DNA from 2 places in the Anaerobacillus sp. ABR4_321 genome. Region 1 is predicted to be linked to the other one. Evidence: predicted binding sites of a transcription regulator. Region 1 holds the regulator's gene; the other holds the start of a gene.
The links. The regulator NrdR, encoded in region 1, represses ribonucleotide reductase genes. The targets are predictions, from matches to a motif close to AACACNATATATNGTGTT.
Positions count from the first base shown of each region.

Region 2: ACXADT_RS11010 (vitamin B12-dependent ribonucleotide reductase) is a predicted target of NrdR. The motif match lies at 2,783-2,800, and genes of this name have one in related genera.

Region 1 is NZ_JBSWTK010000001.1:1,816,080-1,821,020, forward strand. Features, by position in the region: gene coaE (dephospho-CoA kinase) at 1-46, shown strand, start outside; gene ACXADT_RS09335 (glyceraldehyde-3-phosphate dehydrogenase) at 243-1,271, shown strand; gene speD (adenosylmethionine decarboxylase) at 1,546-1,935, shown strand; gene ACXADT_RS09345 (cytosolic protein) at 2,054-2,440, shown strand; gene nrdR (transcriptional regulator NrdR) at 2,515-2,973, shown strand; gene ACXADT_RS09355 (replication initiation and membrane attachment family protein) at 3,082-4,431, shown strand; gene dnaI (primosomal protein DnaI) at 4,460-4,941, shown strand, end outside.
Region 2 is NZ_JBSWTK010000001.1:2,126,829-2,131,769, reverse strand. Features, by position in the region: gene ACXADT_RS11010 (vitamin B12-dependent ribonucleotide reductase) at 76-2,574, opposite strand; gene ACXADT_RS11005 (lipoate--protein ligase family protein) at 3,018-3,848, opposite strand; gene ACXADT_RS11000 (rhodanese-like domain-containing protein) at 4,020-4,394, shown strand; gene gcvPB (aminomethyl-transferring glycine dehydrogenase subunit GcvPB) at 4,426-4,941, opposite strand, start outside.

The DNA.
Region 1 (4,941 bases):
AGAGAAACAGCTAAGGAACATTCTGAAGGAATGGAAGGTCGTTTGAGTCAAAACACGTCGAAATGACGTGTTTTTTGTTTTAAGTGAAATTTTAATTATAGCTAATTAGGTGTCATACACCCATATCTCCCCTTTTTGCATAAATGGTGTAAATAAATCTTTTAAAACGCATATTATATGTTATACTAATCCTGAGAAAAACAAAAAAGAGTATAACACATAAATGGTGGGAGGAACGCTGGATGAAATCAAGAGTAGCGATTAATGGTTTTGGACGAATTGGGCGTATGGTATTTAGAAAGGCGATTACAGAAGAGAGTTTAGATGTAATAGCAATTAACGCCAGTTATCCACCTGCAACATTAAGTCACCTTATTAAATATGACAGTATTCACGGTACGTTCGATGGAGAGGTTACCCCTGTTGAAAACGGGATTAAAATAAACGGTAAAGAAATCAAAGTCATTAGTGATCGTGATCCTAGTAATCTCCCATGGAAAGATTTAAATATAGATATCGTAATCGAGGCAACAGGTAAATTTAATTCTAGAGATGGTGCAGGCCTTCATTTGGATGCCGGTGCAAAGAAAGTTATTATCACAGCGCCAGGTAAAAATGAAGATCTGACAGTTGTTATGGGGATAAATGAAAGCGAATACAAACATGAAAAGCATCACGTTATTTCAAACGCTTCATGTACTACAAACTGTCTTGCTCCAGTAGTCAAAGTACTAGACAAATCATTCGGCATCGTGACAGGAATGATGACTACGGTTCATGCCTATACGAATGATCAGAAAAATATTGACAACCCTCATAAAGACTTAAGAAGAGCGAGAGCGTGTGGTCAATCCATCATTCCGACAACGACAGGTGCTGCAAAAGCAATTTCAAAAGTGTTGCCACATCTAGAAGGAAAACTTAATGGTATGTCACTTCGTGTACCAACACCGAATGTTTCGCTTGTGGATTTAGTGGTTGATCTTAAGAAAGACGTAACTGTCGAAGAAGTGAACGACGCATTAAAAGCTGCTTCAGAAGGACCTCTTCGTGGAATTCTAGGCTACTCCGATGAGCCGCTTGTTTCCATCGATTACAATGGTGATTCTAATTCATCGATCGTTGATGGGTTATCCACGATGGTTGTAGAAAAGAACAAAGTAAAAGTACTTGCATGGTATGACAATGAATGGGGCTACTCATGTCGAGTAGTGGATATGGCAAAGTATGTTGGCGAGAAAATTCCCAGCAAATCCGAAGTAAGCGTTTAAGAAAGAAGCAGGGGCTAGACACCCTGCTTCTTTTTATTTTGTATCGATAATGCTATTAAAGAGAAGCGAATCGTATTCCTTTAATCCCGAAAAATTTTGTAGTTGCAAATCTATTTTAAAAGCATTATACTATTTTTCGTGAACTTCTTTTATAGCAATTTGGCGTTGAAAACTACTTAAAGGGTTAGGACCTCATCGGACTAACTTTCCCCCGTGGTGGATTTTCAATACCGCATGCTAACCGCATGAGTAAAAATTAAAGGGGGATATTTAAATGGAAACAATTGGACGACACGTTATTGCTGAGTTATGGGGCTGTGACGTAGATAAGCTTAACGATATGAAACTAATCGAAGAAACGTTTGTAGAAGCGGCACTTAAGTCTGGAGCTGAAGTTAGAGAAGTTGCATTTCACAAGTTTGCACCTCAAGGTGTGAGTGGAGTTGTCATTATTTCTGAATCACATTTGACGATTCACAGTTTTCCTGAGCACGGTTATGCAAGTATCGATGTGTATACCTGTGGCGATCTTGATCCAAATGTTGCTGCGAACCATATTGCAGATGCGCTTGGTGCTGATACGAGAGAAAACATTGAATTACCTCGTGGAATGGGCCCAGTTAAACCTAGACTTAGAGAACAGGAATCAGCGTTTACTTCATAAACTATACGAAAAAATCAAGGAGTGCGAATGCACTCCTTTTTCTTATGCACACATTGCTTAGTGAATTGATTTCTTTACCGTTTCTTGCTATTCTAAAAAAAAATAAAGGAGGAACACGGTGGGGATAAAAGATTTTTTTACGAATAGAGCAGAAACAGGGGAAAATCACCCGAATGAAGCATTAAAAACACATTACTTTAAAACAACGAAGGAACAAGGTTATAAAGCAGCTAAGGAAGTACTTCTGAAACACTTTAAAGGAGAAATCGTAACAGATTCTCTCGATCGAGGAGAATTTGTGTTCCAAATAAATGGTGGAAAGAAAGCTCTTATCGTTGTAACTGTCGTGTCCGTAAGACCTTACAGAACGGCAATAGATTTCTCTGTATCGACAGAGACGCCATTGCCTGTTGATTTCGGCTATAGTAAACGCGTTATCGAGACAGCATATCAAGCTCTACAAAAGCAACTCACATTTTTAGGAACAGGATATTCAAATTCTTAATAGGATTAGTGCACTTCTTTAATTTATGCTAAAATAAGATATAGAAATCTTGTGCGTTTGGTGGAGATGATCTGATGCGTTGTCCCAACTGTAATATAAATGGAACACGAGTACTGGATTCAAGACCTGTTCACGATGGCAGGTCTATTCGGAGACGCCGTGAATGTGAATCCTGTACATACCGTTTTACAACGTTCGAAACGGTAGAAGAAATTCCGCTTATCGTTGTGAAAAAAGAAGGAACAAGAGAGGAATTTAGCAGAGATAAAATTCTTCGAGGATTAATAAAAGCGTGTGAAAAAAGACCTGTTCCTCTAGAAACTCTTGAAAAAGTTGTAAATGAAATTGAACGTGACTTACGTAATCAGGGAGCTTCTGAGATTAGCAGTGATGTTATCGGTGAGCTTGTAATGGATCAACTTGCCAGAGTGGATGAAGTTGCCTATGTAAGGTTTGCTTCAGTTTATCGTCAATTCAAAGATATCAATGTATTCATTAAAGAACTAAAAGAGTTGATAAACAGAGCGGAGTAAAGAAAGAGAGCTTAGATTAAGCTCTTTTTTTGTACGTTAAGACGACCTAATAAAGACTAAATTTAGTAGTGAAGTACAATAATAAGATAGAAGATAAAGGTGAAGCATATGCATTGGAAAGAACTACTACCTGTTGATACCCTTCGAGTGGAGGCTGCTGGCCTTCTTCATGAGTATGATAGAAAGATCCTAACTCTCTTATATCAGCCCTTAATCGGTGCAGAGGCATATAGTTTGTATATGACGTTGTGGAGTATGTATGAACATCAAGATCATGGATCAATGACGCATCACAGCCTAAAGGTTATGCTGAGGTGGGATTTGAAGAAGGTTTTAGAAGAAAGAAAGAAATTAGAAGGAATCGGTCTATTGAATACGTATTTGAAAACGGACCAGGATCCGAGACATTTTGCGTATGAATTACATCCACCTCTAACGCCAGAGCGCTTTTTCAATGATGGTGTTTTAAATATTTACTTATTTAATAGACTAGGCAGAAACCGATACAATGAACTGAAAAAACATTTCTCAAGTAAGTTGATCGATAGAGATAAATACGAAAACGTTACTGCTTCGTTCAATGATGTCTATGATTCCTTACATCCTTCCGAAATGGTTATGGCTGATGAAAATGATGAGCCACAGGTTCCAGCGGTTGGCAGAAGTGAAAACAAAGGGCTTGTGTTCAGTTCTCCCCGTTTTGATTTTGAAGTGATGAAGCAGCATATTTCTGATATGATTGTATCAAATCAAATGCTTAATAAGTCTGTTAAACAGACGATCGAGCGTTTAGCTTTCGTGTATAAAATCGAGCCATATGAGATGGCTCGAATTGTTGAACAAGCTGCTATTCATCATGATATGTTGACTGAAGATTTACTGCGTAAAGAGGTTAGCAGCTGGTTTGCATTAGAAAACAAAGGGAAAGTTCCTGCGCTTCAACTGAGAAAGCAGCCTGAGGAATTACAAGAATTTCATAAGAAAGAGCCATCAACCCAGGAAGAAAAAGCTGCCCAACGATACGAACAGATGACACCATATGACATCTTGCAAAGGGCTGCTGGAGGTGGTAAGCCTTCACAAGCAGATATGCGAATGGTTGAACGAATTATGGACGAGCAGAATTTAACTCCTGGTGTGATGAACGTACTGTTAGACTTTATTCTAGAAACGCAGGATAAGAAGCTATCGAAAAACTACGTAGAGAAGTTTGCAAGTCATTGGGCTAGAGCGAATGTGAAGACAGTGAGAGAAGCGATGGACTTGGCGATTAAAGAATTAGAACAACCATCACCTAAGAAAGCGAATAAAACTTCTAACCGTAACAAGACTTCAGCAAGGAAAGACAAAGTACCGGAATGGATTTCGAATCCAAAAGAACCGGAAATGTCTGAGGACGAACGCGCTGAAAAGCAAAAGCAGCTGCAAAAGTTTCTAAGCAAATATAAAAAAGACTAATATAAGTAATGAGAGCGGGTGAAAATAGATGGAATCCATTCAAGAATCTTTTAATAAAATGCCTGCAAATAATAAATTTCAACAGAAATATAAGGAAATGAAAAAAGCAATTTTGTCTGATCCACATATTCGTGCATTTTGTGCAGAGAACGAAGAAGTCGATGAAAAAATGATCGACCGAAGTCTCGCCAGACTATACGAATACACAACGCAAACGAAGGGCTGTGAAGGGTGCGACGGACTATCTAATTGTGTCAACATGATGGACGGGTATGAACCTGAGCTATTTATCAATAGAACCGTGATCGATATTCGATACAACCGATGCCCTACTAGGATTCAAGAAGAAGATAATAAGAAACGCAATGAGATGGTAAAAAGCTATTACATTCCTAAAGAAATCCTGAACGCATCTTTTGCTGATATCGATGATGACGGGGGCAGAATCGAAGCGTTTCAAGCTGCTGATCAATACGTTGAAGATTTTGTCCCTGGTGAAACGTCTAAGGG
Region 2 (4,941 bases), 310 kb from region 1:
ACACTTTCATCGATCTTGTTTTCATAAAAACAAGGAATAAGCATATCGCCTATTCCTTGTGTAACGAGATTTTTATTAAAGTCCACATTTAAGCTGAGCATTACAATTATCGCACGTGTTACATCCGCCAATTTCTTTAACTTGACCTTGTCTACATACGGGACACGTGTTCCCTACTTCTGAGCCTATCGTAACGTCAGTTGATCTTAAATCTGTAATGGTATCTACCAAAACAACCTGTTTCTTCTCTTCCATACCATCCTCAAATTGAAGCTGCTCAAATGAATTCTCTTCAGCCTTCAACGTTAAAACTTGTGAGTCACGGCTTCCATCTACGTATACTGTTCCGCCTTTCGCTCCACCATGATATAGGCGCTCGTACACTTCTTCTACCTGTTTTACTGTATAGCCTTTCGGCGCATTCACCGTTTTAGAGATTGAACTATCGACCCATCTCTGAATAACACACTGTGTATCAGCATGTTCTTCAGGAGCCAGTTCCATAGCTGATACAAACCATTCAGGTAACTTTTCAGGATCAGCTTCAGGATTTCGTGAGTAGTATTCTTCAACAATATCTGCTTTAACTTCGATAAACTTACCAAGACGTCCACTTCTGTAGTATGAGAAGGAGAAATACGGCTCAAGACCAGTAGAAACACCTACCATCGTTCCTGTGCTTCCCGTTGGTGCAACGGTAAGTAAATGAGAGTTCCTGATTCCATAATCAAGAATGCTATCTCTGATATCATTCGGCATCTGCTGCATGTAGCCAGTGTTCACAAACGCTTCACGAAGGCGATTCGTTTCACTTTCAGTTTTGCCTTCTAGGAAAGGAAAACTTCCTTTTTCTTTAGCAAGCTCAACGGATGCGCGATACGCAGTGGTTGCGATCGTCTCAAAGATTTGGTCTGTCAGTTTATTTCCTTCTTCGGATCCATATACAGTCTCACAATAAATGAGAAGATCATGTAATCCCATTACACCGAGACCAACACGTCTTTCACCTAAAGCCTGTGTTTCGTTTTCTTCTAAGAAATATGGTGTTGCATTAATTACGTTATCTTGCATACGAACGCCAACTTCAACCGTTTCTCTCAATTTATCAAAATCAACTGATTTTGAATCTTTGTCTGCCATTTCAGCAAGGTTGACTGCAGCTAGATTACATACGCTGTATGGAGCTAAAGGCTGTTCACCACATGGGTTTGTAGCTACAACTTTTTGTCCATAAGAAGTTGCATTTGTTTTTTCATTCGCATTATCGATAAAGAAGATACCAGGTTCTGCTGAATATGTTGCACAAATATTGATCAAATCCCAAAGTTCTTTCGCCTTCACTTTTCGATAAGTACGTATAGGAAATCCTTGCGCTTCCCAATCTCGTACATCTCCACTTTCATGCCACTTCTGGTTATAGATTTCCATCTGCTCTTTTGTGTAGTTTTCTACGTCAGGGAACTTGAGAGCGTAGTCGTCATCATTTTCAACCGCATCCATAAAGTCTTTTGTCAAACATACTGAAATGTTCGCGCCGGTAAGAAAATCTGGATTATGAACAGAATATGTCCCTCCGGTTTGGATCTTTTCGTGTGCATTCTGAATTACTTTTTCTTCGAAGCCTCCATAACCTTGAATACTTCGGTAGTTTAGAATGCTTTGATACATGGAACGTTCGGTTTCTGTCAGAGGTGTAAACTTCAACTTATCCTCTGCGAGTTTCTTAATCTGCTCATCTTTTGTATTTTCTACTAGGTATCGCAAAATTCTTGGGTTTTGCATTTTAGAGATGATGAATTCAATAATGTCAGGATGCCAATCTGCTAACATGATCATTTGCGCGCCGCGTCTTGATCCACCTTGCTCAACAAGATGTGTTAATTTTGCAATATCGTCTAACCAGGAAACAGATCCTGAAGATTTTCCATTCACACCTCTTGCAAGTGCATTTCGAGGGCGTAGACTTGAGCCGTTCGTGCCAACTCCTCCGCCTCTACTCATAATTTCCATCACCTGTTTTCGGTGCTCAGAAATCCCTTCACGTGAATCTTGAGGATAAGGCATTACGTAGCAGTTAAAGTAGGTAACCTCTGTTTCGGCACCAGCACCATAAAGAACTCGTCCAGCTGGTACAAAGTTCATCGAAGATAGCTCTTTATAAAACCGCTCTTCCCAATATTCTTTTTCACCACTCGTTGTTTCTACCTCAGCAAGACCACGTGCATTTCGTCGTGCGATCTGCTCATAATAAACTTCCAGCGGCTTCTCTATAACATCAAGAGACCTTACGATCATTCCTGTTTCTCGTTCTTCTTCAGAATCTAATACAGCTACATAATCTTCGTGAACCGCAACATGTGCTTTCTTTGTGGCGTGATCGACTTCTTCGATAAAGCCAAGTCCTCGTGCAGGAAACTTCGGGTCTTCCTTAATCGTTAGTACGACGAAGTCTCCTTTTTTCAGGGTTCTTTTCTCTGTATCTTTAAAAGCATATCGATCCAACATCACCAGTCGACTTACACCATCGTGACTTAAGTGCATGTCATCCGTAACGGGATGAACTTGGGAAAACATTTCGATATCTTTGTTTAACTGCTCAATGTTGATTGACCGTCTTCTTTCTCCAGTCTTAATGGTCAATTGAACCCCTCCGTTTCAAAATCTTTTATCTCTTACAACAGCGATGTAAAAACTCTTAAGTATCATCTGGATTAATAGTAGCACATGTCCATTCACGAGACAATCATTTTAAACTACATATAGTACTTTAATTTATTTATCAAACACTATATATAGTGATTCGCCATGATTCAACTAAATTTGTCAACTTTCAAATCGAGCGATTTTCATTGAAAACAATCGATTATGATAGCAGGACAGCTCATAACCCTATAAAAAGAGAAATTTCGTTAATTGCTTTTTTTACCATCGTGTTTTTAATAGTTATATGTACCTTTCTTTAGAATAGAACACTTGTTCTCATGAAGTCAATATGAAAAAGCATCCAGTTCGGATGCTCATTTTTTATAATTCCACTCATCGCTCATATAGCGCTCTTCAGCAAGGTTATTCACATAAGCTTCCTGCTCATCTGAGAGCTCATACGGCACGAGTTCAATTCCAAGACCTTCTTCGAATCCATTATAGAATGCCTGGATCGCATCATTTGTTGACACTGGTTCACTTCTTAAAGCATTTATCGCTACTGCTTTCTTTCTAAAGCCGCGTTGCATTCTTTCACGTATCCGCTCATTTTTAAATTTGAAACAATCGAATAGTTTGTCCTCATCAATATCTAGTAGGATAGAGCCGTGCTGAAGAATAACACCCTTTTGCCTCGTCTGTGCACTCCCTGCGACCTTCCTCCCTTCAACGACTAGTTCATAATAAGAAGGGGAATCGAAGCAAACGCCAGACCTTGGCGAGCGGAGTTCAGCTTTCTCCTCTTCAGATTGTGGAATGGCAAAGTACGCATCTAGTCCTAACTCAACAAAGCCCAACCTCAGTCCTTCAGAGATCACCCTATAGGCTTCAGTAACGGTTTTTGGCATGTTTGGATAATCTTCATTTACGATTACACTATATGTAACTTCTTTATCGTGCAGTACAGCACGTCCACCGGTAGGTCTTCTTACAAAACCCATATTGTATCTTTCAACTGCTGTAAGGTCAATATCTCGATCTACTTGCTGGAAATAGCCAACTGATAGAGTAGCTGGGTCCCATCCATAAAACCGGATAACGGGAGGGATCAACCCTTCGCTATGCCATTTTAATAATGCTTCATCAAGTGCCATATTATAGGCAGGAGAACGATCTCCTGAATTAATAAATGCCCATTGCCTCATACAAATACTCCTTTATCTTTCCATATTTCCACCATACTCGTTTAGTTTAGCAAAGCTATAACGAGATAACCAATAAACTTTCCTCCTAATTTGTTATTTTCTTTTTGCGGAAAAACGAAAAGACGTGTAAACTTAGTATTGTCGATTTTAGTTGAAAGGGTGTACGGAATAATGGAATGGATTATCGCGTTACTAGTTGCAATCATTGTATATGTAGTCATTTCGAGATTTCTACAAAAAAAGAACTTGAAAACGCTAACCGAGGAAGAGTTTAGGGCAGGTTATCGAAAAGCCCAGTTAATCGATATTCGGGAACCAAAAGATTTCGAAAATGGTCATATCCTCGGTGCAAGAAATATTCCAGTTAGTCAGCTTAAGATGAGAATGAAAGAAATCCGTAAAGATCAACCTGTTTATATGTATGATCATAATGGAATCATCACTGCGCGTGCTGCAAGCATGCTTAAGAAAAACGGTATTCGTGATCTTTATCAATTAAAAGGCGGCTTCAAAAAATGGGGCGGCAAAGTTAAGAAGAAAAAGTAAAAAGCAGCTGCTTGTGTGCAGCTGCTTTTTGTTATGCTTTTTGGTAGCGTAAGATTGGTTTTCTTGCTGCAGTCGTTTCATCGAGCCTTTTGATTACTGTTGTATGTGGAGCTTCCTGGACGATTTCTGGATTCTCTTCTGCTTCTTTTGCAATTTGGAGGAGGCGATCACAGAATTCATCTAACGTTTCTTTCGATTCCGTTTCTGTTGGCTCAATCATCATACATTCTTCAACGTTGATTGGGAAATAGATCGTCGGAGGATGATAGCCAAAGTCTAGCAGCCTCTTCGCCATATCTAACGTTCTAACCCCGAGTTTCTTTTGCTTCTTGCCTGAAATGACAAACTCATGCTTACAATGCTGAGTATAAGGGAGCACGAATGCATCCTGTAAGCGTCTCATCATATAATTAGCATTCAAAACAGCATTTTCTGACACTTGTTTTAATCCTTCAGGACCCATCGTACGAATATACGTATATGCGCGAACATTAATTCCGAAATTGCCGTAGTACGGTTTTACGCGTCCGATCGAATCAGGACGATC